2 regions of the Planococcus liqunii genome follow, and region 1 is predicted to be linked to the other one. Evidence: a T-box and tRNA genes for the amino acid it is inferred to sense, from the RefSeq annotation. Region 1 holds a T-box; the other holds one or more tRNA genes.
The links. The T-box of region 1 lies ahead of proS (proline--tRNA ligase). A T-box ahead of a tRNA ligase gene usually reads a tRNA of that ligase, here a tRNA-Pro.

Region 1 (14,762 bases):
GGGATTGCTTGCCGATAAATGCATCTTTAATGCCGGCATGGGCAGCAGCAAGAACCGGTATGCCATTTTTATGAATGACGTAATGAGAAGGAGCGTTCAAAAGAAACTCTTTTAACTGTTGCTTGAGTTCCAATGTTTTCTCGCTTCCCACCTCTTTTTCATACTGGATAAACTCTTCTTCCACTTTCTCATCCCCGTGGCTGAGAACCACTTGCCGGCCATCCAGCCACCGGGCGATTTTCCATCCGTGATTGCTGTCAATCATATAAGCGAGCCCTTCTTCGACATGCCGAAGGAAAAATTGCAAAGTCCGTACTGATTCCGGTCCCCGGCTCATGACATCCCCGACTGATAAAAAGCGTCTGCCGAACGGATGCACATACAAGCCTTCCGGATTTTCCTGATAGCCGAGCTTTTCCAGTAATTCGACAAACTCTGCAAAACAGCCATGGATATCCCCAATCACATCAATGCCGTCTTGCAACTCGATGTCCAAAGGATTGACATGCCTGAAAAGCTCCAGCCCTTCCGTCTCCTTGATCGTATACACCGAGGCAAATCCTTCTTTTTTGATAAACCGCTTTTCATTTCTGAATACTTGCGACTGCTGTTTGATCCGCTTTTTCCCTCGCGGTTGGTCGCGCTGCTCATCCCGTTCTAACAGCACCCGCTCCGGAATATCAAAGACAAGTGCGGTAATCGGCACATGATTTTTTTGGGCCAGCGAAATAAACCGTTTCCGGTCGTCTCCCCAAAGGTGAGTCGCATCGACCAGGACCAGTTTGTTCAGCCGGCACCGGGCTTCGATCAACGCATCCATCATTTCAAATGCTTCCGTTGAGATTTCCTGGTATTCATCCATCAGCGCTGCAGCTTCATCTTGAGGACGGTTGCGCCAATCGATAAAGTCCTTGTCGCTGACCAGCATGCGGAAGTCATCGGAGCTGATGATTTCAGATGGCAAAATTTCTTTTTGGTCCACAAGCTTTCTTAGTAATGTCGTCTTTCCACTATTGGACGGACCGACCAATAACACGATACCGGCATGCGGCAAGCCGATTCTCATAGCTGGTTCACCTTCCTTTTAAAAACACACATTTGTGTCGGCTGTCCTTGAAGTTCCTGTTCTTCCCCAATCCCTGAAAACTCCAGTTCATAGTGGCCCTGATGATTTCGTTCGCTGCACCAGACCTGAAATTCCTTCCGTGTCCATTCAAAACGGTGGTCATCGTGGCGGAAATGGTCGTCCATATCATAAAGTTCGTTGTACTCACGGTTCGGCGTAGTAATGATCAAAGACTCAGGTGCGTAAGCGTGTAAAATCGTGTCCAATGCTTTAGGCAGACGCTCTGCATCAATGTGCTCAATCACTTCACATAAAATGATCATGTCTTTTCCTTTCAGCCGCTCGTCGTAATAAAACAGCGACCCCCACAAAGTTTCCGGTTCTACAAACCCAGCTTGTTCTTTCGCTTTTTCGAAACGGCGGATGGCTTTCAGCGTTTCAGTCTGAGAGGGTTCCACGGCGAGCAGTTCCTGGATGCCGTCCATAAACCCCAGTTGAACGGCCAATTTCCCTTCGCCTGAACCGAAATCCACTACGCTTTTCGGCTTTAGGCGGCTGGCTGTTTCGATAATTTTTTCGTAGCGCATATCATTCAACCGTGCCTTTTTTACCGGTTCTTCTATCAGTTCATTTGCAGCCGGTTTTTCCACCAGGCTATATATCTCTTTAAACCGGAGAGCCTGGCGGTAAATCATTTCCCGGAGCGGATGCTCCTCGAGCCAGCCTTCTCCGTAGCGTTCAAGCTTATCGATTTCTTTTTCATCGATGAAATAATGTTTGTAATTGTCAATGACCGGAATCAAGACAAATAAATGGCGAAGGGCATTTTGCAGTGTTTGATGCCCTGTCACAATAAGGGTTCGGGCGGAACTTTTTTCTTTTAAATCAAAAGAATAATGGATTTCCGGGCGGGAAATTGCGACTTCATATCCCATCGGTTTAAACAGCTCTTCCAATTGCTTATCGGAAAGAGAGGAAGATACCGGACCGAACTCAAGCGCCAGCGGGAATAGGTGGCCGACCCATTCGCTGTATTCTTCTTTTGGCTGGCCATTCAATGCGGTGCCAAGAGCTGAGCGGATAAACGAACAGAAAATGCTTGAAACGGCAAATTCCCGATCGTTGATATAATGCGTGATGTCATAAGAGTTGGATTTGTTTTGAAGCATTTCGAGCGGATCCGGTGTGACAAAGATGGTCGCTTCAAGTTCTTCGGCGTTGAACTTGCTGTAAAACATCCGGACCAAGTGGCCTTTTTGATTTCTTTCATATATATTATTCGGGTTTTTTGCCAACAAATAAGAAACCATTTTGGCATTCTCCCCTGTAGCACGAATCGTCAATTGCATAGTAAACGCTCCTTCTATAAACCAATAGTCCTCTTTAATATTCCAAATATATCATAAGAACAGGGAATAAATTGATATTTTTCAAATCCATTCAATAAATAAATCGGTTTCTTTACAGCGCATTCCATAAAAAAGAGCAGAAAACAGTCTAATCCTGTTTCCCGCTCCTTATCATTTACTTTACCTGCTGTTAATGAGGCCGCTTTTGTTCATAGCGGATGAAATTCTCATCTTTCACATCTTCTTTTATCGGCGCTCTGACAAATTTAACGCTTCCTTTATCACAAGCACCGAATACCAAAAAATTCTCCTGTGCCTGCTTTAACGACATCTCATTGGCTCCTCCTTTTTCGGAAGGATTGTCATACTGATACCCATCGTCTTCCCAAAAGCAAATAACACAATTCTCAAAGGTACCGGGCGGCTGTTGGGTTAACATTTTATACCCGCAGCAAGGACATGTGAAGTTCAACATCATCTTCCTTCCTGTTTAGTTATTTCTCGGCCTTGCCCCAAGCGCTCTTTCCATTCCCCCTGGACGAATAGCATTTGGATAATTGCTTCGTGCCAATTGGAAGATCTCACTGACCAATTCCTCCAATACCTTTACGCTTTCCTGCGGATCTCCCAGCAAAACCGATGCAAAGCGTTCCAAACCATTTTCCGGCAAAATGTTCATTTTCCCGAGTGAATGGTTCTGCCATTTAAAAGCTGGATGGTGGACGAATTCTCCGTTCAGCGCAAACAAGATTCCCATCAATTTAATTTCAACTGCCACAAAGGTTTGGTACAGCATCAGCCAGTCGTGCCGGGCTACGAGTGCTTCGCGGTTTTGCCACCGGCTGCCGAGTTCGGCATTTTCCTGAATCATCGCTCTAGCAAGATCTTTCGGATACTGCTCAATTTGCTGCTTCAGTTTTAAAATCGGCTTTATCCCTTTAAGCGGCACACCGTCTTGAATAGTTGCGAGCAGCACTTGCTTATCATAGTCTGTTTCAAACTTCGCCGTGACATCTTCAATGTATTGAATGGCTGTACTTGATAGGAAACTGCTGATTTCCAGTTTGACAGTTTCAACCGTATAAGTTTCAGCCCATTCATCGTCTTCATAAGGATGAAAGTCAAGAAGCTTGCCGGAGAGCCTGGCAATCGGCTCTTTCCGGTCCCTGTCAGCCGGAGCTTCTTTCCAAAAAATAAACAGTTCGATGTCTGAGAATTCGTCATGCAGCCCGCGCGCAACGGATCCGCCGAGCAAAACAGACTCAACTTTCAGATTTTCTATATAAATCGCAGCTGCTCGCTTCGCCAAATCCATTAACTCCATTTGGTTTTCTCCATTTCTTGTTTAGCTCTCTCATCAATTAATATGCTTTTGCCCAAATGACGAGCTGCTCCGCTCCTTCGCCGCAGCAGACGCAGGTTTCTGACAGGCGTTCCTGCTCGAACGGAATGCAGCGGGATGTCGCCTGCGTTTCTTCTTTAATTCGGTCCTCGCACGCTTGTTTCCCGCACCACATCGCTTCGATAAATCCGCCTTCTTTCGCCAGTGTTTCCTTAAACTCTTCCATTGATTCAACAGCATGGGTTTTATTGATCCGGTGCTGCAGGGCTTTGTCATACAGATTTTTTTGGATATCTTCCAGCAGCCGCGCGAGCTCCGTCTCCAAATTCTGCTGTTCAACCGTCAATTTCTCGCCTGTGTCTCTTCTGACTAACACCACTTTGTTTTCTTCAATGTCCCGTGGCCCGATTTCTAGGCGGACCGGAATGCCTTTCATTTCCGATTCGCTGAACTTCCATCCCGGCTTTTTATCGCTGGCGTCGATGCCGACGCGGAATTTCGATTTTAATGCCTGCTGCAGTTCATACGCTGCATCCAAGACTCCTTCTTTATGCTGGGCAATCGGCACAACCAGCACTTGAGTCGGTGCGACGGCTGGAGGCAGGACCAGCCCTTTGTCATCGCCGTGCACCATAATCATGGCGCCTATGATGCGCGTAGTGAAGCCCCAGGAGGTCTGGTGGACCGTCTGCAGTTTGCCGTCCCGGTCCAAAAATTCAATGCCAAAGGCTTTTGCGAAACCTGTGCCTAAATTATGCGAAGTTCCGGATTGCAGCGCTTTGCCATCGTGCATCAAACTTTCAATCGTGTACGTGTATTTCGCGCCGGCGAATTTCTCTTTTTCCGTTTTTTGTCCTTTGACGACCGGAATGGCCAGCACCCGTTCACAAATATCCGCATAAACTTCTAGCATTTTCACGGTTTCTTCGTGGGCATCCTGGTCCGTTTCATGGCATGTATGGCCTTCCTGCCATAAGAATTCAAGCGTCCGCAAAAACGGCCGGGTGGTTTTTTCCCAGCGGACGACATTCGCCCACTGGTTGTATAGCTTTGGCAAGTCGCGGTATGAATGGATGATGTTCTTGTAATGCTCGGCAAACAGCACTTCTGAAGTCGGGCGGATGCACAGGCGTTCCGCTAATTCTTCATCGCCGCCGTGCGTTACCCAAGCCACTTCCGGCGCAAAGCCTTCGATATGGTCTTTTTCTTTTTGCAGCAGGCTTTCCGGAATCAGAAGCGGCATATATACATTGTCATGTCCGGTTGCTTTGATTTCCGTATCCAATGCATTCTTGATGTTTTCCCAGATGGCATAACCATATGGCCGGATGATCATCGATCCCCGCACGCTTGAATAATCGACCAGTTCCGCTTTCAACACCACGTCTGTGTACCACTGCGCAAAATCTTCATCCATATTTGTAATTTGTTCCACTAGGTTCTTTGCCATATCCATTCTCCTTTTCGGTATATTAATTGAAAACAAAAAAAGCCCTGCTCAAAATAAGGGACCCAGAAGGCGGTACCACCCTAATTTAAAGCAAAGCTTTACTCTCGAACATGATAACGGTATGGACCGCTGCATTTTTCAATGCAGAATATGAAAGGCAGGTTCAATAGCTTCCTTTGGGTTCCTCTCACCAAACGGGACCCTCTCTGAAAAAGAAACGTCTATTTACTAATCCTTAAAATTTCTGATTCTGCTATTTATATTTTAATTAGCTTAATTGAAATAGAATATTTAGTCAATAAGATTTAAGATAGGATTAAGAGATATTCTGTTTTCCAGAAAGGAAAGGGGTAAACGATGAAAGCGATCTTATTTGATTTTGACGGCACACTGGCCAATACGCTGCCCGTCTGCGATGTGGCTTTCCAGCATGTCTTCAGAAAATTTGACGGGCGCGAACTTTCTTCTGCCGAGGTCCGGGCGATGTTCGGTCCATCCGAAACAGGCATTATCCGCAAAAACCTTAAATATACCGATAAAGATGAAGCAATCGAACAGTATTATGCCAAATACCTGGAGCGCCATGCTGAACTGGTTGAGCCCAATCTAGAAATCCATGACTTGCTTCTTTTACTAAAAGAACAAGGAATGAAATTGGGAATTGTCACCGGCAAAGCAAGAAGAAGCCTCGACATCTCCCTCGAAGCGCTGGGCTGGGAAGGATTGTTTGACGCCATCATTACAGGAGACGATGTGGAAAAGCCGAAACCGGATCCGGAAGGTGTGCTGAAAATCTTAGTGCAATTAAATATTGTCGAAAATGAAGCGATTTTCATTGGCGACAGCGATGCGGATATACTGGCGGGCATTGAAGCAGGCGTCCTGACAATCGGCGTCCAATGGCTGCCGGACTATCAGACTTTGGAATTTGCCGCTGCACCTGATTTTCATTTCAAAACGGTCAATGATTTCAAGGAAGCATTAGAAAGGGGATTCAAATGAGTACAAAATGGCTCGAATGGGCGCAAAGAATTCAGTCGCTGTCCCAGGCAGGACTGGCTTATTCCAAAAACGTCTACGATTTGGAGCGCTTTGAAGAATTGCGCGATATCAGTGTGGAAATTTTAAAAGAGCATACCGAACTGGAAATGGAAAAAATCAAAGACTTGTTCGCAAACGACACCGGCTACCAGACGCCGAAATTGGATATCCGCGGAGCCGTTTTCAAAGACGGAAAAATTTTGATGGTCCATGAAAAAATCGATGACTGCTGGTCTTTGCCTGGCGGCTTTTGCGACATCGGCCTTTCCCCTGCAGAAAATATCGTAAAGGAAATCAAGGAAGAATCGGGGTTTAACGTAGTGCCGGTGAAACTTTTAGCCGTTCTGGATATGAAGAAACACCCGCACCCTCCCCATGCTTTCCATTATTATAAAATCTTTATCCAGTGCGAAATTGTCGGTGGGAATGCTGCAAATGGCGTGGAAACTCAAGATGTGGAGTTCTTTGAAGAAGGCAAGCTGCCGCCATTGTCCATCAACCGGAATACCGAATCGCAAATTCAGTTATTATTTGATTTTTGGAGAGATCCGGGCAAGGTAGCAGTGTTTGATTAAGGTGATTTCCATGCAGAAGGAAAATAATGACTTTTCCTTCTGCTGAAATCTCTCTATCCCTTTAATCCAACAGGTTCCCCATCACGAATGTATGATGGAATTTTCCATCTGAAAGGAGTTTGTCGTTCTTCAATACCCCTTCTGTTTCAAATCCCAGTTTTTCATAAAGCGCCACCGCTTTTTGATTTTCTTCCAGAACATACAGAACGATTTTTTGGATGCCGATTGATTTGGCCCATGCAATCGATTCGTTCAATAAGTTTTTTCCGATGCCGTGCCCCCAATATTCCTTTAACACCCCAACACCAAACTCCACTTTATGCAAAGAGCGCTTCAAATGGCTGCCCTCACATCTTGAAAAACCGAGAATCCGGCCATGGCTTTCAGCGACCAAAAACAAATTCCTTGGATGATTCGCATCTTCTTCGATTAACCGTTCAAATCCAATTACGTTGATAAACCCTTCCCCTTTTTCCCGGTCCATGTTCTCTGTTTCTCCATCGATTTGCAACCGAACTTCGGACAGTTGCGCGGCATCCTCCACTTGGGCAGGCCGGATTGTATACTTCTTATCTTTCACCAGAAATTCCTGCTTGTCCAAAAACATTCCACCCCTCCTATTCTTAATGAAAAATAACCATCCTCCATTCCTTGTTCAGGAATGGCAAAGATGGTTATCCGGTTGCTTAGTATTTATTACCTTTATCCCCGTGACGTTCCAGTAATTCCTCAAACGACAGGTTCTTTTCGCGCTGCTGACGCTCGAATACTCGTTGCGCTTCGATTTCATCCTGCCGCTGCTGTTCTTCTTTCAGCAATTCTTTTTTTGTGGCTTGCAGCTTTGCCAGAATGTCTTCCGGCAACTGGCTGCTTGCTTCTTCTTTTTTCTTTGGTGCATTCTGCTTTGCTGCTTTTTTCTTAGCCATACTTGTTCTCTCCTTAAGGGCGTTTTACGATGGTCGCTACGCCTTGGCCGCCGCCGATACACAGTGTCGCAAGGCCTGTTTTCGCATCGCGTTTCTGCATTTCATGGAGAAGCGACACAAAAACGCGGGCTCCGCTTGCACCGATTGGATGTCCAAGGGCAATCGCACCGCCGTTGACATTCAGAATGTCGTGGTTGAATTTCAATTCACGGTCAACCGCAATCGACTGGGCAGCAAATGCTTCGTTTGCCTCGATCAATTCGATTTCTTCAAGCGATAAGTCCGCTTTTTTTAAGGCATTTTTCACTGCCTGGACAGGTCCGATTCCCATAACCGACGGATCGACCCCGGCATTGCCATTCGCCACAATCGTCGCTAGCGGCTTAAGCCCCAGTTCGTCCGCTTTCGCTTTTGACATCACGACTACTGCCGCTGCGCCGTCATTGATGCCGGATGCATTGCCAGCTGTAACGCTGCCTTCTTTTTTAAATGCCGGACGCAATTTCCCCAACTTTTCAGCAGTGGAATCACGTTTTACGTATTCATCTGTTTTAAAAATCACCGGCTCGCCTTTGCGCTGTGGAATTTCGACCGGCACGATTTCATCATCAAACTTGCCTGCGTCGATAGCCGCTGCGGCACGAGCTTGTGAACGGGCTGAAAACTCATCTTGTTCTTCACGCGTTATTTCATAGCGGTCGCATAAGTTTTCCGCTGTAATTCCCATATGGTAATCGTTGAACGCACAAGTCAAGCCGTCAACGAGCATGCTGTCGACTACCTTTTGGTCGCCCATGCGGAAGCCGCTGCGTGCATTTTCGAGCAAATACGGTGCTTGGCTCATGTTTTCCATTCCACCGGCAACCACGATTTCCGCATCCCCTGCATAAATCGCCTGATACGCCAGATGAACCGCTTTCAGTCCGGACCCGCAGACTTTATTGATCGACATGGCTGGCACCGTGTCGGGAAGACCCGCTTGAATGGATGCTTGGCGTGCCGGGTTTTGGCCGAGTCCTGCCTGCAGCACATTGCCCATGATCACTTCCGAAACTTGTTCCGGTGCTATTCCCGCTTTTTCAACGGCTTCTTTAATGACAATCGCCCCTAATTTGGTAGCGGGTACATCTTTTAACGCTCCCTGGAACGATCCGATTGCTGTACGAACGGCACTGACAATAACGATTTCTTGTGACACTTTGTTTTCCCCCTTGTTTGGTTGTTTACCGGTTGCTCTTTTCTCCCTCTACTGGCTAAAATGGTAGCAGGAGGGATACTATGTTCATTTTACCAAATAGTGCAACGATTATCGAGGTCGGACCAAGAGACGGACTTCAAAATGAAGCGAAAGTAGTTTCAACCGAACACAAATTGCAATTTATCGAAAGTTTGCAGCAAGCGGGTGTCCAGGAAATGGAACTGACGTCTTTTGTCTCGCCGAAATGGGTCCCGCAAATGGCTGACGCGAAAGACATCATGGCCAACGTGGAGAAATCCGGAAGGCAATTGGTCTTGACGCCGAATGAAAAAGGCATCAATGCTGCACTCGAATCCGGAGCCCAAGCAGTTGCGGTATTCGTCGGGGTGTCGAATACGTTCAACAAGAAAAATATCAATAAAACAACAAATGAAAGCATGGAAGCGCTTAAACCGCTTATCCTTCAATTAAAACAAGACGGCGTCTTTGTCCGGGCCTGCATATCAACAGCGTTCCACTGCCCTTTTGAAGGGGCGATCAAACCGGAAGACACACTTTCGCTATGCCGGCAGTTTGTCGACTGGGGCGCGGACGAATTAAGCGTTGCCGATACAATCGGCATGGCGACGCCTGTGGAAAGCTACCAACTGTTTTCGCAATTAAAAGAAGCGTTTCCAGACGTATTGATAACGGCCCATTTCCACGACACACGCAAAATGGCGTTGGCCAATATATTTGCGGCGCTTCAAGCAGGCGTGGACCGGTTTGATTCATCCGCCGGCGGACTTGGGGGCTGCCCGTTTGCACCCGGCGCTACCGGAAATGTCGCAACCGAGGATGTCGTCAATATGCTGCACCAAATGGGCATTGAAACGGGCATCGACCTCGACCGGTTGTGCGAGGCTGTCCAAAAAATTGAACCTTATGTATCGAATCCGGTTGATACCGGCATGTATCGGCTTTATAAAAATCGGACCTAAGAGGAGCAACGGGATATGAACAAACGTTTTTGGCAAGTTTCAGCCATTGTGTCAAGCGGGCTTGCTGTCGCTGTTGCGGGAGTCGGCATTGCCACCAGCAACCGGTTGATGTACGTGAAGAAAAAAGACGAAAGCCTCATTTTAGAGCGGGAAACTACTGCTAAACGCTACGACGAAGTCTGGTATGCCAAGGTCAAAAAAAGCGAACGATGGATCGAATCGGAAAACGGCTATCCCATCAAAGCGATTTTTCTGGAGCCGCACAACACGAATCGTTATGTCATTATCTGCCACGGCGTTACTGAAACAAAAGTGAACTCGTTTAAATATGCCCGTATGTTTGAACGGCTCGGCTTTAATTCTGTCGTATACGACCATCGCCGCCACGGTGACACCGGAGGAAAAACCACCAGCTTTGGCCATTACGAAAAACTGGACTTAAAAGCAGTCGTTGAAGCGCTGAAACTGCACGCCGGCCCTGACTTGGTATTCGGCATACACGGAGAATCGATGGGAGCGGCGACAACGCTCCTCTATGCCGGCATGGAAGACAACGCGGCTTTTTACATTGCCGATTGCGCCTATTCGGATATTTCCAAGCAAATCCTGCATGTCATGAAAACGACTACGCCGCTGCGCACTTCACTTGCTTTGAAACTGGCGGCCGTGTTCATGAAACTGCGGGACGGCTATTCCATCAGTACGGTGTCCCCGATTGATGCGGTCCCGACTATTAAAAAGCCGGTTCTGTTCATCCATAGCCTCAATGATGAGTTCGTTTTGCCGGAAATGTCGCGGGAAATGTATGAGCTGAAGAACGGTCCCAAAGCACTCAAAGTGTTCGACGAAGGGGCACACGCCCAGTCATTCAACAAGAATCCGGAAGAATACGAAGCAACGGTCGCAGATTTTTTAATGGAAAATGGGCTGTTGTCGTCCGAAACGCAAAAAAGCACTCATTGAGAGTGCTTTTTTTCATACCTGCTTTATTTCTTTTTATTCAGCACCAACTTCAGTCCGGCTTCGGCTTCTGCGCCAATGAAAAATTCCACGACCGGTCCGGTTCTGGCCACTCCTTTTACATGCAGTTCGATCGTATCCAGACTGTAATCCGACAAGCCCTTCACCATCTCATTGATTTGGTCCATTGACACCGGCAGCACTTTCCCCGCTCCTGCCGTATTGAAACTTTCTTGTTCTTTGCTGTCTTCTTTTTCAATCACCGGCATGTAAAAGACGAACTCTTCTTGTTCAGGCATACTGTTCCCTCCCATTTCTGAAGTTCTTTCAGTCTCCTTTTACCTGTTTGGCGCTCCATTGAAACGTTGGGCGCCATTCAATCCGCCAAATGCCTTTGCGCACTCAATTTTGGCCATGAAAAAAAGCACTCTATGTGAGTGCTTCTTATTTTTTAGCTGGTTTTCCAGGTTTAGTTGACGCTTTATTCATTTGAGCCATCATTTGGTTGATTTTTTTCTGAGACGGTTTTTGTCCCATTTGCATCATCATGATTCGCAGCATTTCTTCATTGATTGGTGGATTGTCTTGCAAATATTTCATCATGTATCGGCGAGCGATATAGAATCCAAGTGCAACACCTGCGAGTAAAGCCACGATTACGATTAAGATCCAAATCCATGTATCCATTCTTGTTACCTCCTTCGTGTTGCGTAAATAAGTAGTGCACCACAATGGATTATACTATAAATCCGTTCCTGTGACCATAAGATGAAAATAATAAAAGCGGAAGCAATCTTCCGCTTCCGCTTTTCTGTCATATTATTGTTCGTTGATCAAATTCTTGACTTTGTTGACCACGTTTTCTGGAGTAAAGCCGAATTCTTTCATGATGCGCTCGCCCGGTGCACTTGCACCGAAGCGGTCGATGGAAAGGATATCGCCTTCATCGCCAGTGTAGCGTTCCCAGCCGAATGATGATCCCATTTCGATCGCCAAACGTTTTTTCACTGTTTTTGGAATGACGGACTGTTTGTATTCTTTGTCTTGTTTCTCGAAACGGTCCCAAGAAGGCATCGATACAACAGAAACCGAAATTCCTTCTTCAGCCAATTGCTTCTGTGCTGCTACAGCAAGGCTGACTTCAGATCCAGTCGCAAGAAGCAATGCTTGCGGGTTTTCTGCAGGAGAAACCACATACGCACCTTTTTCCACGCCGCTTTCTGAAAGCTCGCCTGAATGCTCAAGCACTGGCAAGTCCTGGCGGGAAAGAACAAGCAAAGTTGGAGTTGTTTTTGCAGTCAATGCCAACTTCCAAGCTGCTTTTGTTTCGTTTGCATCTGCTGGACGGACAACGCTCAAATTCGGCATTGCACGAAGTGACGCAAGATGTTCAACCGGCTCGTGAGTCGGTCCATCTTCCCCGACCGCTACGCTGTCGTGTGTAAATACAAATGTTACTGGAAGTCCCATCAGTGCCGCCAAACGGATGGCTGGGCGTACGTAGTCGCTGAATACGAAGAACGTGCCGCCGAATACATGAAGGCCGCCGTGAAGCGCCATGCCGTTTAACGCAGTACCCATCGCAAATTCACGTACTCCAAACCAGATATTGCGTCCGGCTGGGTTTTCAGCGTCAAAGTCGCCTCCGCCTTTGATGTTGGTTTTGTTAGATCCTGCAAGGTCCGCACTGCCTCCGAAGAACGAAGGAACCGCTTTGGCAATGGCATTGACCATATCGCCAGAAGACGCACGCGTCGCTTGCTTCTTGCCAACTTCATAAGTCGGGAATTCCGCATCGAAGTTTTCAGGAAGTTCACCTTTGATCGCTTTTTGAAGTTGAGCCGCAAGTTCCGGATGCTCGGATTCGTACTGTTTGTAAAGCTCGTTCCAAGCTGCTTCCGCTTTGCCGCCAAGCTCATCTGTTGCTTGTTTGAATGTTTCATAGACTTCTTCAGGAACGTGGAAGTCCTGATCAAATGTCCACTTGTAGTATTCTTTAGCCAGTTTCATTTCGTCTTCGCCAAGTGGTGCACCGTGCGCATCTGCTTTACCGGATTTGTTTGGAGCTCCGTAGCCGATTACGGTTTTCACTTCAATGATTGTCGGTTTGTCGGATGACTGTTTAGCCTGAGCAATTTTTTCAGACAAATCGTCCAGCTCGTTGCCGTCGTTTACACGCAAGTAGTTCCAGCCATAAGACTCGAAACGTTTTTGAATGTCTTCCGAGAAACTCATGCTCAAGTCGCCATCAAGCGAAATGTCGTTGCTGTCATAAAGGACAACCAATTTGTTCAATTTCAAATGGCCGGCAAGTGAGATCGCTTCACCAGCAACACCTTCCATCAAATCCCCGTCTCCGCATAAAGCGAATGTGTGGTGGTCAACGATGTCCAGGTTTTCTTTATTGTATGTAGCTGCTAAATGGCGTTCTGCCATCGCCATTCCGACTGCCATCCCAATCCCTTGTCCAAGCGGGCCCGTAGTGGCTTCTACACCTTTCGTGTGGTGGTATTCAGGGTGTCCAGGTGTTTTGGAATCCCATTGGCGGAAGTTTTTGATTTCGTCCAATGACAAGCCATATCCGCTTAAGTGAAGCAAGCTATATAGAAGCATCGATCCGTGTCCAGCCGATAACACAAAACGGTCGCGGTTGAACCAGTCCGGATTGCTCGGGTTATGGTGCATGTGTTTAGTCCATAAAGTGTAAGCCATAGGAGCAGCGCCCATTGGCAATCCAGGGTGGCCCGAATTAGCTTTTTCGATAGCATCTATGGAAAGTGTGCGAATCGTAGTCACTGCAAGTTGATCTGCATGGTTTGACATAAAAAAACATCCTCTCTAATACAAAATTTCATCCCTTTCTAGTGTAGTCAACAATAGAAAAGAATACAAATAAAAAAAGAATAAGTATTAATTTAAATACTTATTCTCGCGGATATTTTTAATTTTGTCAGGCGTTACATCGTCGCCGTTCGGATCGATCACTTTTACGTTTTCAATTGTTCCGCGCATCGTTTTGCGGAAAACCTGCAAATATTCTTCCCGCAAGGAAGATTGCTCTTTTGCTTCTTCAACTGACAAGCCAGCAGTTTTCGATTTACGCGATAATTCGTTGATTCGCTTTAATTTATCTGGAGATAACATCAAATACCACCTTTCTTCTTTCATATCGTACAAAAGAAGAGGCATTTCTGCAATATATTAGCCCTGTTTCATCTGTTCAAATTCTTTATAGCGCCGATGGACGGTTGCTTTGCTGGCCTTGTAGCCAAACCCTTGCAAGGTGATCGCAATCTCATGGAAAGTCAATCCGTTTTCTTTCAGGCTGACAATTTGGTCAATCGGCAAATCAAGGCGTTCCCGGCCTTCCGGATTGCCTTTGCCTTTCAAGTTTTTTTCAGGTTTATAGCCATTTTCGACTGCGCGCTTCATGCCGCGCTTGATTTTGGCATTATGTATTTTCCGTTGATATTCTTCTACAATCGCTAAAATTTCCAGCACCATATCGTCCATATCGTTTAACGCGATTGGACCCCGGTCGGATAAGGTATACACTTCAACTCCGTATTTTTTCATGACATGCAAAAGAGCAATGCGGGCATGGCCTCGCCCAAGACGGGTTTCGTCCTGGACAAAGACCGCATCGATTTTTTCAGTCTTGATGCAATTCAGCATTTCGAGCAGACCTTCCCGGTCCATTTCATAGCCGCTATGCTGATCGGAAAAAATTTGGTCAACGATATACGATTGTTCAAATGCAAATTTCAGCAATTCTTCTTCTTGTCTTTCGAGCGAAGTTTCTTGAGTGTCTTTCGTGGTACTGACTCGGCAATAGATTAACGCAGTCTTTTTCATTCTGCATCACCTGCCAGCTT
Region 2 (14,762 bases), 1.1 Mb from region 1:
TAAAGGTCTTTTCGCGGTTTTGCCAAAACATGCGTTTTCCCTTATACTGCTTTTCTCCGGCTTCAAAAAAAGCCAATGCCGACATGCGCGACACTTCAATTGTTTCAGTGTAAAAACGGTACGCTGAGTAGCGCGTATCCGCATATTGTTCAATCGATGAATACTGTTGTGGATTCATCTTTTTCCCTCCGTTTTAAACTGGTTGTGCCATATAAGCACAATCTGCTTCACTATTTAATCTCTATCTTATATCATACTCTTTTCTGCTAAATTCAGCACAACATTTGCTGTATTTCCCCTTATATTGAAATCCAAAACTAACGCATTTATGTCTAAATTATCTCTAAAGTTTAACTCAATAAAAAATAGCATGAACTTGTAGCCATGATCTTCGGCAAGTAAATTGCTGCTATCTGGAAAAGGAAACGGCGCCTTGCATTGACCTCTAAGGACAAACGCGATATATTGAGATAAATTTTCAGAAGCAGGAGGAAATCATGTGCGCCCTATTGCCATTGGAATTTTTGCAGCTTTCTTTTTTGCCTTCACCTTTGTTTTAAATGCCAGTATGGAATTATCGGGAGGAAGCTGGATTTGGAGCGCCTCTTTGCGCTATCTCTTTATGGTGCCATTTTTACTGGTGATAGTACTTGCTAGAAGAAACCTAAAGCCGCTTCTAGCGGAAATGAAAAGCAATCCGATTGCCTGGCTGCTATGGAGCTTTATTGGATTCGTCCTCTTTTATGCCCCCTTATGCTATGCAGCTGCCTACTCTCCTGGCTGGCTGATTGCCGGTACTTGGCAAATTACCATCATTTCAGGTTCTTTATTGGCTCCGTTGTTCTACTCTACAATTCAGACGCGAAACGGCCCTCTTCTGGTTCGTGAACAAATACCTTATCGGGGATTAGCATTGTCTCTCATCATTCTTTTAGGGGTTTTGCTCCTGCAGCTGGAGAATGCTCAGCAGTTGCCTTTAAAAAGCTTCCTACTAGGTTTTCTTCCCGTACTCTTAGCTTCATTTGCTTATCCCTTAGGCAACCGCAAGATGATGGAACTTTGCAACGGCAGGTTGGATGCATATCAACGTGTTCTCGGTATGACCTTAGCGAGTCTTCCTTTTTGGATCATGCTTTCTGGCTATGGATTGTGGATTGAAGGGGCACCAAGTTCATCTCAGATGCTCCAATCATTGCTTGTCGCCATTTGTTCCGGGGTGGTGGCGACGGTCCTGTTTTTCATGGCCACAGACATGGTGCGCCAAGATATGAAAAAACTGGCTGCTGTAGAAGCCACCCAGTCTTTGGAAGTAATGTTTGCGTTAGCGGGAGAAGTGATTTTCCTCTCGATTGCTTTGCCTTCTTCTTTAGGCTGGATTGGAATCGCCACAGTGATGGTCGGCATGATTATCCATAGCCAAGCAGCCACAAAAAAACAAGAACTTGTGGTTCAACAAGAATAGCCGCTCCGACCAGAGTGGCTATTCCTTAATTAAGCAAAAGAAAAAAGAGACATGCAATTGAATGCATGTCTCTTTTAAGATGACCCCTACGGGATTCGAACCCGTGTTACCGCCGTGAAAGGGCGGTGTCTTAACCGCTTGACCAAGGGGCCAATTACTGGCGGAGAAGGAGGGATTTGAACCCTCGCGCCGGTTTCCCGACCTACACCCTTAGCAGGGGCGCCTCTTCAGCCACTTGAGTACTTCCCCAGTATGGCTCCGAAGGTAGGACTCGAACCTACGACCATCGCATTAACAGTGCGGTGCTCTACCACTGAGCTACTTCGGAATGGTGGGCCTAAATGGACTCGAACCATCGACCTCACGCTTATCAGGCGTGCGCTCTAACCAGCTGAGCTATAGGCCCATATGTATAATGGAGCGGGTGAAGAGAATCGAACTCTCATCATCAGCTTGGAAGGCTGAGGTTTTACCACTAAACTACACCCGCAAAAAATGGTGGGTCAGGACGGAATCGAACCGCCGACACTTAGAGCTTCAATCTAATGCTCTACCAACTGAGCTACTGACCCACATCATTAAGATAAAAATGGCGGTCCCGACCGGGATCGAACCGGCGATCTCCTGCGTGACAGGCAGGCATGTTAACCGCTACACCACGGGACCTTTTTGGTTGCGGGGGCAGGATTTGAACCTGCGACCTCCGGGTTATGAGCCCGACGAGCTACCGAACTGCTCTACCCCGCGACAATAATATAGGCGATACATTGTTACTCTTACGCTTTTCGCTTGATGGCCACCTGCATCGCCTTTCGGCTGCTTCGGTGTTAATCGCTATCTTCGTTCAGCGATTTGCTCTACCCCGCGACAATAATAATTGAGTTTCTTCTATTATATAGAAGTTTAAAAATGATAGTCCACACATTTTAAAATAAATGGAGGAGGAAGAGGGATTCGAACCCCCGCGGGATTTGACTCCCCTGTCGGTTTTCAAGACCGATCCCTTCAGCCAAACTTGGGTATTCCTCCGTGATAATAATAAATGGTGGACCTTGCAGGACTCGAACCTGCGACCGGACGGTTATGAGCCGTCTGCTCTAACCAACTGAGCTAAAGGTCCTAAAAAAGTGGCGGCAGAGGGGATCGAACCCCCGACCTTACGGGTATGAACCGTACGCTCTAGCCAGCTGAGCTACGCCGCCAGGATCTTTAATATTATAGTTGGTGGAGCCTAGCGGGATCGAACCGCTGACCTCCTGCGTGCAAGGCAGGCGCTCTCCCAGCTGAGCTAAGGCCCCATTGAATGGTCGGGAAGACAGGATTCGAACCTGCGACCCCTTGGTCCCAAACCAAGTGCTCTACCAAGCTGAGCTACTTCCCGAACTGAAACTGCTGAGTTGAAAATATGGCGCGCCCGAGAGGACTCGAACCTCTAACCGCTTGATTCGTAGTCAAGTACTCTATCCAATTGAGCTACGGGCGCTTCTTATAATATAGGAGAAAACCTACGGTTTTTTTGCTTAATGGTGCCGAGGACCGGAATCGAACCGGTACGGTAGTCACCTACCGCAGGATTTTAAGTCCTGTGCGTCTGCCAGTTCCGCCACCCCGGCTTAGGGTTAGCAAGATTGTGCAAAAAAATGGAGCGGAAGACGAGGTTCGAACTCGCGACCTCCACCTTGGCAAGGTGGCGTTCTACCACTGAACTACTTCCGCAAAAATGGTGCGGGTGAAGGGAGTCGAACCCCCACGCCCGAAGGCGCTAGATCCTAAGTCTAGTGCGTCTGCCAGTTCCGCCACACCCGCGTGGCAATAATGAAGTTGTAAAAATGGTGAGCCATGAAGGATTCGAACCTTCGACCCTCTGATTAAAAGTCAGATGCTCTACCAACTGAGCTAATGGCTCAAACATGAGTGGTGCCGGAGAAAGGACTTGAACCCTCAACCTACTGATTACAAGTCAGTTGCTCTACCAGTTGAGCTACTCCGGCGAAAGAGAAAAAATGGTGGAGGATGACGGGATCGAACCGCCGACCCTCTGCTTGTAAGGCAGATGCTCTCCCAGCTGAGCTAATCCTCCGTTATGTATGCCCAGCAATGTCCTACTCTCACAGGGGGAAACCCCCAACTACCATCGGCGCAAAAGAGCTTAACTTCCGTGTTCGGGATGGGAACGGGTGTGGCCTCTTTGCCATCATCACTGGACTGGATTGTTTTTGAAAGACAAGTTTTATTATACCAAGTCTACAAGGTATTGCAAGCTTTTTTTTCAAAAAACCTGCGGCTTGCGCCTTCAAAACTGGATATGCGACATGGTGAAAACAACGGGTTTGGTTAAGTCCTCGATCGATTAGTATTCGTCAGCTGCACGCGTCGCCGCGCTTCCACCCCGAACCTATCTACCTCATCGTCTTTGAGGGATCTTACTTGCTTGCGCAATGGGAAATCTCATCTTGAGGGGGGCTTCGTGCTTAGATGCTTTCAGCACTTATCCCGGCCACACATAGCTACCCAGCGATGCCCCTGGCGGAACAACTGGTACACCAGCGGTGTGTCCATCCCGGTCCTCTCGTACTAAGGACAGCTCCTCTCAAATTTCCTGCGCCCGCGACGGATAGGGACCGAACTGTCTCACGACGTTCTGAACCCAGCTCGCGTACCGCTTTAATGGGCGAACAGCCCAACCCTTGGGACCGACTACAGCCCCAGGATGCGATGAGCCGACATCGAGGTGCCAAACCTCCCCGTCGATGTGGACTCTTGGGGGAGATAAGCCTGTTATCCCCGGGGTAGCTTTTATCCGTTGAGCGATGGCCCTTCCATGCGGAACCACCGGATCACTAAGCCCGTCTTTCGACCCTGCTCGACCTGTACGTCTCGCAGTCAAGCTCCCTTGTGCCTTTACACTCTGCGAATGATTTCCAACCATTCTGAGGGAACCTTTGGGCGCCTCCGTTACTCTTTAGGAGGCGACCGCCCCAGTCAAACTGCCCGCCTGACACTGTCTCCCGCCCCGATCAGGGGCGTGGGTTAGAATTTCAATACAACCAGGGTAGTATCCCACCGACGCCTCCCCCGAAGCTGGCGCTCCGGGTTCTCTGGCTCCTACCTATCCTGTACAAGTTGCACCAAAATTCAATATCAGGCTGCAGTAAAGCTCCACGGGGTCTTTCCGTCCTGTCGCGGGTAACCTGCATCTTCACAGGTACTATAATTTCACCGAGTCTCTCGTTGAGACAGTGCCCAGATCGTTACGCCTTTCGTGCGGGTCGGAACTTACCCGACAAGGAATTTCGCTACCTTAGGACCGTTATAGTTACGGCCGCCGTTTACTGGGGCTTCAGTTCGCACCTTCGCTTGCGCTAAGCACTCCCCTTAACCTTCCAGCACCGGGCAGGCGTCAGCCCCTATACGTCACCTTACGGTTTTGCAGAGACCTGTGTTTTTGCTAAACAGTCGCCTGGGCCTATTCACTGCGGCTCTCTCGGGCTATACACCCTACCAGAGCACCCCTTCTCCCGAAGTTACGGGGTCATTTTGCCGAGTTCCTTAACGAGAGTTCACTCGCTCACCTTAGAATTCTCTTCTCGCCTACCTGTGTCGGTTTGCGGTACGGGCACCTCCCGCCTCGCTAGAGGCTTTTCTTGGCAGTGTGAAATCAGGGACTCCAGGGCGCAATGCCCCTTGCCGTCACAGTTCAATGTTTGCGGAAACGGGATTTGCCTCGTTTCCCACCTTGCTGCTTGGACGCGCTCAACCAACGGCGCGCTCGCCTTATCCTTCTGCGTCCCCCCATTGCTCAAACGGCGGGGAGGTGGTACAGGAATATCAACCTGTTGTCCATCGTCTACGCCTATCGGCCTCGACTTAGGTCCCGACTGACCCTGAGCGGACGAGCCTTCCTCAGGAAACCTTAGGCATTCGGTGGACGGGATTCTCACCCGTCTTTCGTTACTCATACCGGCATTCTCACTTCTAAGCGCTCCACGGATCCTTCCGGTCCCGCTTCGACGCCCTTAGAACGCTCTCCTACCACGGACATCTGAGATGTCCATCCACAGCTTCGGTAATCCGTTTAGCCCCGGTACATTTTCGGCGCAGTGTCACTCGACCAGTGAGCTATTACGCACTCTTTAAATGATGGCTGCTTCTAAGCCAACATCCTGGTTGTCTAAGCAACGCCACATCCTTTTCCACTTAACGGATATTTGGGGACCTTAGCTGGTGGTCTGGGCTGTTTCCCTCTTGACTACGGATCTTATCACTCGCAGTCTGACTCCCAAGCATAAATCACTGGCATTCGGAGTTTGTCTGAATTCGGTAACCCGGGATGGGCCCCTAGTCCAAACAGTGCTCTACCTCCAGGATTCTCTATCTTGAGGCTAGCCCTAAAGCTATTTCGGAGAGAACCAGCTATCTCCAGGTTCGATTGGAATTTCTCCGCTACCCACACCTCATCCCCGCACTTTTCAACGTGCGTGGGTTCGGGCCTCCAGTAAGTGTTACCTTACCTTCACCCTGGACATGGGTAGATCACCTGGTTTCGGGTCTACAACTGCATACTCATTCGCCCTATTCAGACTCGCTTTCGCTGCGGCTCCGGCTTCTCACCTTAACCTTGCATGCAATCGTAACTCGCCGGTTCATTCTACAAAAGGCACGCCATCACCCATAAACGGGCTTTGACTAGTTGTAGGCACACGGTTTCAGGATCTGTTTCACTCCCCTTCCGGGGTGCTTTTCACCTTTCCCTCACGGTACTGGTTCACTATCGGTCACTAGGTAGTATTTAGCCTTGGGAGATGGTCCTCCCGGATTCCGACGGAATTTCACGTGTTCCGCCGTACTCAGGATCCACTCAGGAGGGAAGCGATTTTCGGCTACGGGGCTGTTACCCACTGTGGCGGACCGTTCCAGGTCGCTTCGCCTAACCGCTTCTTTTGTAACTCCGTATTGAGTGTCCTACAACCCCAAGAGGCAAGCCTCTTGGTTTGGGCTGATCCCGTTTCGCTCGCCGCTACTCAGGGAATCGCATTTGCTTTCTGTTCCTCCAGGTACTTAGATGTTTCAGTTCCCTGGGTCTGCCTTCTCATGTGCTATGAATTCACACATGGATACCGCCCCATTAAAGGCGGTGGGTTCCCCCATTCGGAAATCTCCGGATCAATGCTCACTTACAGCTCCCCGGAGCATATCGGTGTTAGTGCCGTCCTTCTTCGGCTCCTAGTGCCAAGGCATCCACCGTGCGCCCTTTCTAACTTAACCATTAGAAAGTCGACCGAAAAAATCGGTCTCATCACTCGTGTTGCTTGTTTTCGTTGTTTCAATGTCGTCATATCCAGTTTTCAAAGAACAAGGGTTGAAGTGTCATGTCCAGCTCCAAACGCCAGCTCCCGCGTCTGCTTCACGCTTTCCTTCGACATGCAAGCATGTCAAGTCAAGCCTTCCAGCAGCCGGTTGAGCTGAACGGCGTTTTTCGCCTTTCAGTGAACCTTCAAAACTGAACGCAAAACGTCAACCGAAACCCGCAGGTTTCGTTCCGAGATTATCCTTAGAAAGGAGGTGATCCAGCCGCACCTTCCGATACGGCTACCTTGTTACGACTTCACCCCAATCATCTGTCCCACCTTCGGCGGCTGGCTCCACAAGGGTTACCTCACCGACTTCGGGTGTTACAAACTCTCGTGGTGTGACGGGCGGTGTGTACAAGGCCCGGGAACGTATTCACCGTGGCATGCTGATCCACGATTACTAGCGATTCCGGCTTCATGCAGGCGAGTTGCAGCCTGCAATCCGAACTGAGAACGGTTTTCTGGGATTGGCTCCCCCTCGCGGGTTGGCAGCCCTTTGTACCGTCCATTGTAGCACGTGTGTAGCCCAGGTCATAAGGGGCATGATGATTTGACGTCATCCCCACCTTCCTCCGGTTTGTCACCGGCAGTCACCTTAGAGTGCCCAACTGAATGCTGGCAACTAAGATCAAGGGTTGCGCTCGTTGCGGGACTTAACCCAACATCTCACGACACGAGCTGACGACAACCATGCACCACCTGTCACCGCTGTCCCCGAAGGGAAAGCCTTGTCTCCAAGGCGGTCAGCGGGATGTCAAGACCTGGTAAGGTTCTTCGCGTTGCTTCGAATTAAACCACATGCTCCACCGCTTGTGCGGGCCCCCGTCAATTCCTTTGAGTTTCAGCCTTGCGGCCGTACTCCCCAGGCGGAGTGCTTAATGCGTTAGCTGCAGCACTAAGGGGCGGAAACCCCCTAACACTTAGCACTCATCGTTTACGGCGTGGACTACCAGGGTATCTAATCCTGTTTGCTCCCCACGCTTTCGCGCCTCAGCGTCAGTTACAGACCAGAAAGTCGCCTTCGCCACTGGTGTTCCTCCACATCTCTACGCATTTCACCGCTACACATGGAATTCCACTTTCCTCTTCTGCACTCAAGTCCCCCAGTTTCCAATGACCCTCCACGGTTGAGCCGTGGGCTTTCACATCAGACTTAAAGGACCGCCTGCGCGCGCTTTACGCCCAATAATTCCGGACAACGCTTGCCACCTACGTATTACCGCGGCTGCTGGCACGTAGTTAGCCGTGGCTTTCTGGCGAGGTACCGTCAAGGTGCCAGTAGTTAGCTGGCACGGTTTCTTCCCTCGCAACAGAGTTTTACGATCCGAAAACCTTCATCACTCACGCGGCGTTGCTCCGTCAGACTTGCGTCCATTGCGGAAGATTCCCTACTGCTGCCTCCCGTAGGAGTCTGGGCCGTGTCTCAGTCCCAGTGTGGCCGATCACCCTCTCAGGTCGGCTACGCATCGTCGCCTTGGTGGGCCGTTACCCCACCAACTAGCTAATGCGCCGCGGGCCCATCCTGCAGTGACAGCCGAAACCGTCTTTCCGTAACCTCCCAGGAGGGAGGTCAAACTATTCGGTATTAGCACCGGTTTCCCGGAGTTATCCCGATCTGCAGGGCAGGTTGCCCACGTGTTACTCACCCGTCCGCCGCTAAACGCTTGGAGCAAGCTCCAAGTGTTCCGCTCGACTTGCATGTATTAGGCACGCCGCCAGCGTTCGTCCTGAGCCAGGATCAAACTCTCCATTATAGAGAACTGACTTGCTCAAATTCTGCTGGCGTCTCGCCGTTCCGAAGAACGCACGAGTCGCTTGATCTGGCCAAAGCCTGATCAGTATGTTAAGCCACGAACACCGTGTTGCTCACGCACCCTTGCGCCGATTGCCTGCGGCAACCTTCGCAAAAGCCGTTCTCGCGCCAAGGCGCTCGTGACGTCTTTCGTTGACGTTTTGCTGTTCAGTTTTCAAGGTTCATGTTTTGTGCGCCGCTCATTGGCGACTTTATTAATATATCCTACTTGAGATTCGAAGTCAATACTATTTTAAAATATTTTTTCGCGTCGTCTTAAGGACATGTATAAATATAAACCGCCCAGCGGATAAAATCAACCCTTTTTCTTAAAAAAGATTGATTTTATTTTTTGGTAGTCGGCAACGAACAAGATAATCCCCGCCAACACTACACTTCCGCCGATAATCTGACTGGCGCTCAAGGTCTCTCCAAGTATGTAATAAGCCAGTATTGCCGCCCCTACCGGCTCAAAAAGAATGGCAATGGAAATCACATTCGTGCTCACCCACTTAAGCGACCAGTTAAATAATGTATGCCCGAGAAGGTTTGGAATGATCGCCAATAACAAGAACCACATCCATTCGCTAGCCGGATAAGGCCCAAATGATTCGCCTTTGAATATGATATAGAAGAATAATGTTAGTGTGCTAACGCTATAAACTACAAATGTATAAGTAATTAGCGAAAGTCTTTTTCGAACGTCCTGCCCAAAAAGCAGATAGCCCGTAATTAATGCACAAGCGATTAAAGCTAACACATCTCCATATAAAGCGGTTCCGCTTATCTTGAAATCCCCGTAACCGATCAATACGCTCCCTAGCACTGCAATCATTCCGGAAATTAAGGTCTTGAGGGAAATATGCTCTTTAAAAAAAAGATACGTACCAATAAAAGCGAATAGCGGCTGCAGTGTTACGAGAACCGTTGAACTAGCCACGGACGTATAATTCAAAGATTCAAACCATAAAATGAAATGAAATGCTAAGAAAATCCCAGCGATTGAAGTGAAAATCCAATCTCTTTTGCTTAGCTTCTTGATTTCATGGGTATATTTCATAAAGAAGATCGGACTCATGATCAAAATTGAGAACAGCATGCGGTAAAATGCTGTAACTCCCGAATCAGCAGTCGTCATTTTCACAAAGATTGCAGAAAGTGCAACTGAGAAAACACCGATTATGATCGGAATAAAAGGATGGACCACTGGCTTTTCCATAATAATGCCTCTCTTTCTTTCGGACTGTCGTTTCAACTGTACATATTTTTCGCACTTCTATTAGTGTGACATGTCCAATCTTCTTTATCAATACTCGAAACGAAAGGAGGCCAAACTTATAGACTTTTTTTCTGCCCTTGAAATTTCATCACTCGAAACTTTTTTGAAATTATTTTTAGCTGCCATATTAAGTTTAGTGATCGGGTTGGAAAGGGAATTAAAAAGAAAGCCAGTGGGCTTAAAGACAAGCATTGTCATCGCTACTTTCAGTTGCCTGCTGACGATTATTTCCATTGAGTCTGCATATATTGCTGAAGGCAGCGAATACGCCAATGTGAATATCACAATGGATCCCCTCCGTTTGGCTGCACAAATCGTTTCCGGCATCGGTTTTCTTGGAGCAGGAGTCATTTTAAAACGCGGCAATGATTCGATCTCCGGATTAACGACTGCTGCGATGATTTGGGGAGCTGGAGGAATCGGAATTGCGGTCGCAGCTGGATTCTATATTGAAGCTGCCGTTTCTGTGCTAATCATTTTAATCGGAATTGAAGTTATCCCTCCCCTCCTTTTTAAACTCGGCCCCAAAAGGCTGCGGATGGTAGAGGCTAATATCCGGGTGGTTACATCCGAACAAAACGCAATTCCGGCCATAGTGGATGAGATAAAAGCAATCGGAGTGGTAATCGAAGCTCTTTCCATTTATGATCATCAGGAAAAAGAGGATCGGAGCCAGCACAAATTATCCATTCGAGCTTCTTTTCTTCAGGAGAAAGAAACGATTGTTCTTTATCAGGAGATTGGCAGGATCCAGTATGTTGAACACATTGAAATTGAATTGATTAGTTGAGGAGGAATTTGAATGGGAGAATTTTTTACATTGCTTAAAGGAGGCAACAAGCCATCCTTGTACGCGGCCATTACGAACACATTTATCGCAATTATGAAAGGTGTGGCCTTCTTCTTTACCGGCAACGTGGCAATGTTTGCAGAAACTATGCACTCGATCGGCGATGCAGCAAACCAATTTTTCGTCTTTATCGGATCAGCATTATCCAAAAAAGCACCGACCGAGCGATTTCCTAATGGATTTGGCCGGCTGCTGAATATCGTGCTGCTTGGAGCTGTCCTTATTGTCGGCATCATGGCATACGAAACGATTATTGAAGGCTGGCACCAAATGACTCACCCTGTTGAAGCTGAAGGATTTATCATCAGTGTTATCGTTCTCTCAATTGCTATCATCTTAGAAACTTTCGTTCTATATAAAGCTGGAAAAGAAATCCTTCATGAAGCCGGCGTTAAAGGAGGCGCAATGGCTCCGTTAACAACCAGTTTCGCTCATATGAACCGGGCAAAACCTGCAACGAAGCTCGTGTTCCTGGAAGACCTAGTCGCGACTTCCGGTGGCGTGCTTGCATTGATCGCTGTATTGATCGCCCATTACACTGGATTCCTTGCGATTGAAGGAGCCGCATCCATTGCCATCGGATTAATGATGTTTTACGTAGTCACTAAAGTATTTCTTGAAAATGCCCGTGGTGCTATCGGAGAAACTGATGAACAAATGGTCAATCATATCGCCCGTTTGTTGAGTGATCATCCAGACGTAAGAGATATCCGCAAACTTGAAGTGATCAAGGAAGGCGAATTCCTACATGTAGAAACTAAAGTTGAAGTAAACCCCTCCCTCAACGTGCCGGAAGCTGACTTGCTTCAAGATCGTTTGGCTGAACTGATTCTGAGTCAGCCGAGTGTTGACGATGTCATTGTCTCGTTGGATGCAGATGACGGAGTCAAACACTGGACCCATGTAAGCAAAAATCCTGAAACAAATGCAAACCTTTCTAAACAATAAAAAAAGCTTGAGCGCTGTTAAAATGCGCTCAAGCTTTTTTTATCTTATAGAGAGGCTTGCAAAATTTCTTTCACATCTTCATCTTTCAGTTTTGTAAAGTTGCCGAATTCTCCATAGACCATCGCTTTTTCAACCATTACATCGATTTTCGAATCATCGATATCATAGTAGTTTAAACGGGTCGGCGCGCCAAGAGAGGTCCAGAACTCCTGCAAACGGTCGATTCCTTCAAATGCCGTTTCTTCCTCTGTTTTGCCTTCCGGATTCACATCAAAGACGCGCACTGCCATCTGGGCAAACCGAGAAGGGTTTACTTTGACATTATGGCGCATCCACTGCGGGAAGAGAATCGCCAATCCACCTGCATGTGGAATATCGTAGACCGCTGACACAGCGTGCTCGATATTGTGAGTCGCCCAGTCGCCGTTATACCCCATCTGAAGGAAGTTGTTCAAGCCCATTGTCCCAGCGAATAGAATCGTTTCGCGGTGCTCATAGCTCTGCAGATCTTCCAGTAATTTCGGTGCAGTCTCGATTACTGCTTTTAAGACCCCTTCACACATCCGGTCTTGCACCGGTGTATTGGTGGCGTTGTTGAAGTACTGTTCAAAAATATGAGACATCATGTCCACAATCCCATAAACCGTATGGTTTTTAGGAACCGACATGGTATAGGTTGGATCCAAAATCGAGAATTTCGGGAATGACAGCGGGCTGCCCCAGCCGTACTTTTCCTGTGTTTCTTCATTGGTGATAACGGAACCTGAGTTCATCTCAGAACCGGTTGCAGCCAGAGTCAACACTGTACCGAATGGCAAAGCGCTTTCCGGCTTAGCTTTGCGGGAAACAAAGTCCCATGCATCGCCTTCATATGTAGCTCCGCAAGCAATCAGTTTCGCGCAGTCAATAACAGATCCGCCGCCTACTGCCAATAGCATTTCAATGCCTTCTTTTTTACAAATTTCAATGCCGCGTCTAGCTGTTGAAATGCGCGGGTTTGGTTCCACTCCTGCCAATTCGAAAACTTCCAGATCCGCTTCAGCCAAGGCCTGCATCACTTCATCATATAAACCGTTCTTCTTGATGCTGCCTCCGCCGTAGACAACCAAAACTTTCTTGCCAAATTTCGGCAACTCTTTTTTAACTGCCTCCAACTGGCCTTTACCGAATATTAACTTCACCGGGTTGTAAAATGAAAATGCATTCATCTGTTCAGCCTCCTTTTCTTCTCCTATTATGGATTTTCTGTATTAAAAACGCAAAAAATTTAAACCAAAAAGCCGCTCGGAATATTTCCCGAGCGGCTTTTCTTTAGATGCTTATACCCATCCGCGGAAGCGAGCAGCTTCTGCAGTTCTGCGTGCTCCTACCATATAGGCAGCAAGGCGCATATCGATATTGCGTGTAGTAGCAACATTGTAGACATTTTCAAAAGCGTCCACTAGTTTTTTCGTCAATTTCTCATCCACTTCTTCTTGAGTCCAGTAGTAACCTTGGTTGTTCTGTACCCATTCAAAGTAAGATACGGTAACACCGCCGGCACTTGCCAGTACATCAGGGACCAAAAGGATGCCACGTTCAGTTAAAATCTTTGTCGCTTCTGAAGTTGTCGGGCCGTTTGCCGCTTCAACTACGATGGAAGCTTTGATATTTGGTGCGTTGTCTGCTGTAATTTGGTTGGAAATTGCAGCAGGAACAATGATGTCGCAATCCAATTCAAACAATTCTTTATTGGTGATCGTGTTATCAAACAAGGTAGTCACTGTTCCGAAACTGTCGCGGCGGTCAAGCAAGTATTCTACATCCAAACCATCCGGATCGTGAAGTGCGCCATAAGCGTCTGAAATCCCGACAATCTTAGCGCCTTGATCATGCAAGAATTTAGCCAAGAAACTGCCGGCATTCCCGAAACCTTGAATGACAACGCGTGCGCCTTTCATTTCCAAACCACGTTTTTTAGCAGCTTCATTAAGAACAATGGTTACCCCTTGAGCAGTTGCTTTGTCCCGGCCTTGAGAGCCCCCAAGAACAATCGGTTTTCCGGTAATAAATCCAGGTGAATTGAATTCATCAATTTTGCTGTATTCATCGAACATCCAAGCCATGATTTGAGAGTTTGTGAAAACGTCTGGAGCCGGAATGTCTTTGTTCGGTCCAACGATCTGGCTGATCGCGCGAACATAGCCGCGGCTCAGTTTCTCAATTTCATGCATAGACATTTCACGTGGGTCACAAATAATGCCGCCTTTACCACCGCCATATGGCAAATCAACGATACCGCATTTCAGCGTCATCCACATAGATAGAGCCATAACTTCTTCACGGTTTACTTCAGGGTGGAAACGAACTCCCCCTTTTGTCGGTCCGACAGCATCGTTATGCTGCGCACGGAATCCAGTAAACACTTTTGTTTTCCCATCATCCATACGTACGGGAATACGAACTTCCATAATTCTCATTGGTTCTTTCAGAAGTTCGTACATAGCTTCTTCGTATCCGAGTTTATCCAATGCAGTTTTGATAACGTTCTGTGTTGACGTCAACAAATTCAGGTTTTCAGCCATTGTTTTAATTCGCCTCTTTATATCATAGTAATTACTCCGCAACTAGTGTAACATAATTCACTTTGCATGTGTCAGGAACATCTTATTTTGAAAAGACTTTTTGGATGCGCTCAATTGCCCAGTCCAGATCTTCTTTTGAAATAATAAGTGGTGGTGCAAAACGGATAACAGTATCATGCGTTTCTTTGCACAATAGCCCCAGTTCTTTTAACTGTTCGCAATATGGACGGGCCTCTTCTGTAAGCTCCATTCCAATGAACAATCCGCGGCCGCGAACTTCTTTGATAGATGGGTGGTCAATTTCACGCAATTTGCCCATGAAATAGTCGCCCAGTTCCAAAGAACGATCAGCCAGTTTCTCATCTTGCAGCACTTCCATCGATGCAATGGATACTGCACAAGCAAGCGGATTTCCGCCAAACGTAGAACCATGCGAACCCGGGTTAAAAACGCCAAGGACTTCGTGGTCAGCTACTACACAAGAAATCGGGAATACGCCGCCGCCTAGTGCTTTAC

Region 2: it encodes a tRNA-Pro, which carries the amino acid that the T-box ahead of proS (proline--tRNA ligase) is inferred to sense. The anticodon was not compared.

The regions. Positions count from the first base shown of each region.
Region 1 covers NZ_CP129238.1:2,415,067-2,429,828, forward strand. Annotated here, with positions in the region: gene QWY22_RS12255 (polynucleotide kinase-phosphatase) at 1-1,066, opposite strand, end outside; gene QWY22_RS12260 (3' terminal RNA ribose 2'-O-methyltransferase Hen1) at 1,063-2,415, opposite strand; gene QWY22_RS12265 (CPCC family cysteine-rich protein) at 2,606-2,887, opposite strand; gene QWY22_RS12270 (nucleotidyltransferase domain-containing protein) at 2,906-3,739, opposite strand; gene proS (proline--tRNA ligase) at 3,777-5,207, opposite strand; T-box leader at 5,261-5,458, opposite strand; gene QWY22_RS12280 (HAD family hydrolase) at 5,565-6,209, shown strand; gene QWY22_RS12285 (NUDIX hydrolase) at 6,206-6,823, shown strand; gene QWY22_RS12290 (GNAT family N-acetyltransferase) at 6,885-7,430, opposite strand; gene QWY22_RS12295 (YqkE family protein) at 7,510-7,749, opposite strand; gene QWY22_RS12300 (acetyl-CoA C-acetyltransferase) at 7,763-8,947, opposite strand; gene QWY22_RS12305 (hydroxymethylglutaryl-CoA lyase) at 9,028-9,927, shown strand; gene QWY22_RS12310 (alpha/beta hydrolase) at 9,943-10,890, shown strand; gene QWY22_RS12315 (hypothetical protein) at 10,914-11,186, opposite strand; gene QWY22_RS12320 (YneF family protein) at 11,332-11,574, opposite strand; gene tkt (transketolase) at 11,707-13,710, opposite strand; gene QWY22_RS12330 (DUF896 domain-containing protein) at 13,798-14,031, opposite strand; gene QWY22_RS12335 (YneB family resolvase-like protein) at 14,089-14,742, opposite strand; gene yneA (cell division suppressor protein YneA) at 14,739-14,762, opposite strand, start outside.
Region 2 covers NZ_CP129238.1:1,299,894-1,314,655, reverse strand. Annotated here, with positions in the region: gene QWY22_RS06655 (isochorismate synthase) at 1-178, opposite strand, end outside; gene QWY22_RS06650 (DMT family transporter) at 500-1,462, shown strand; tRNA gene QWY22_RS06645 (tRNA-Glu) at 1,543-1,614, opposite strand; tRNA gene QWY22_RS06640 (tRNA-Ser) at 1,621-1,711, opposite strand; tRNA gene QWY22_RS06635 (tRNA-Asn) at 1,716-1,790, opposite strand; tRNA gene QWY22_RS06630 (tRNA-Ile) at 1,792-1,868, opposite strand; tRNA gene QWY22_RS06625 (tRNA-Gly) at 1,879-1,952, opposite strand; tRNA gene QWY22_RS06620 (tRNA-Phe) at 1,959-2,034, opposite strand; tRNA gene QWY22_RS06615 (tRNA-Asp) at 2,053-2,128, opposite strand; tRNA gene QWY22_RS06610 (tRNA-Met) at 2,133-2,209, opposite strand; tRNA gene QWY22_RS06605 (tRNA-Ser) at 2,399-2,491, opposite strand; tRNA gene QWY22_RS06600 (tRNA-Ile) at 2,506-2,582, opposite strand; tRNA gene QWY22_RS06595 (tRNA-Met) at 2,591-2,664, opposite strand; tRNA gene QWY22_RS06590 (tRNA-Ala) at 2,685-2,760, opposite strand; tRNA gene QWY22_RS06585 (tRNA-Pro) at 2,767-2,843, opposite strand; tRNA gene QWY22_RS06580 (tRNA-Arg) at 2,869-2,945, opposite strand; tRNA gene QWY22_RS06575 (tRNA-Leu) at 2,987-3,075, opposite strand; tRNA gene QWY22_RS06570 (tRNA-Gly) at 3,104-3,178, opposite strand; tRNA gene QWY22_RS06565 (tRNA-Leu) at 3,184-3,268, opposite strand; tRNA gene QWY22_RS06560 (tRNA-Lys) at 3,293-3,368, opposite strand; tRNA gene QWY22_RS06555 (tRNA-Thr) at 3,378-3,453, opposite strand; tRNA gene QWY22_RS06550 (tRNA-Val) at 3,467-3,542, opposite strand; rRNA gene rrf (5S ribosomal RNA) at 3,552-3,667, opposite strand; rRNA gene QWY22_RS06540 (23S ribosomal RNA) at 3,793-6,727, opposite strand; rRNA gene QWY22_RS06535 (16S ribosomal RNA) at 7,018-8,567, opposite strand; gene QWY22_RS06530 (DMT family transporter) at 8,922-9,824, opposite strand; gene QWY22_RS06525 (MgtC/SapB family protein) at 9,943-10,674, shown strand; gene QWY22_RS06520 (cation diffusion facilitator family transporter) at 10,687-11,682, shown strand; gene QWY22_RS06515 (iron-containing alcohol dehydrogenase) at 11,727-12,890, opposite strand; gene QWY22_RS06510 (Glu/Leu/Phe/Val family dehydrogenase) at 13,002-14,246, opposite strand; gene QWY22_RS06505 (ornithine--oxo-acid transaminase) at 14,329-14,762, opposite strand, start outside.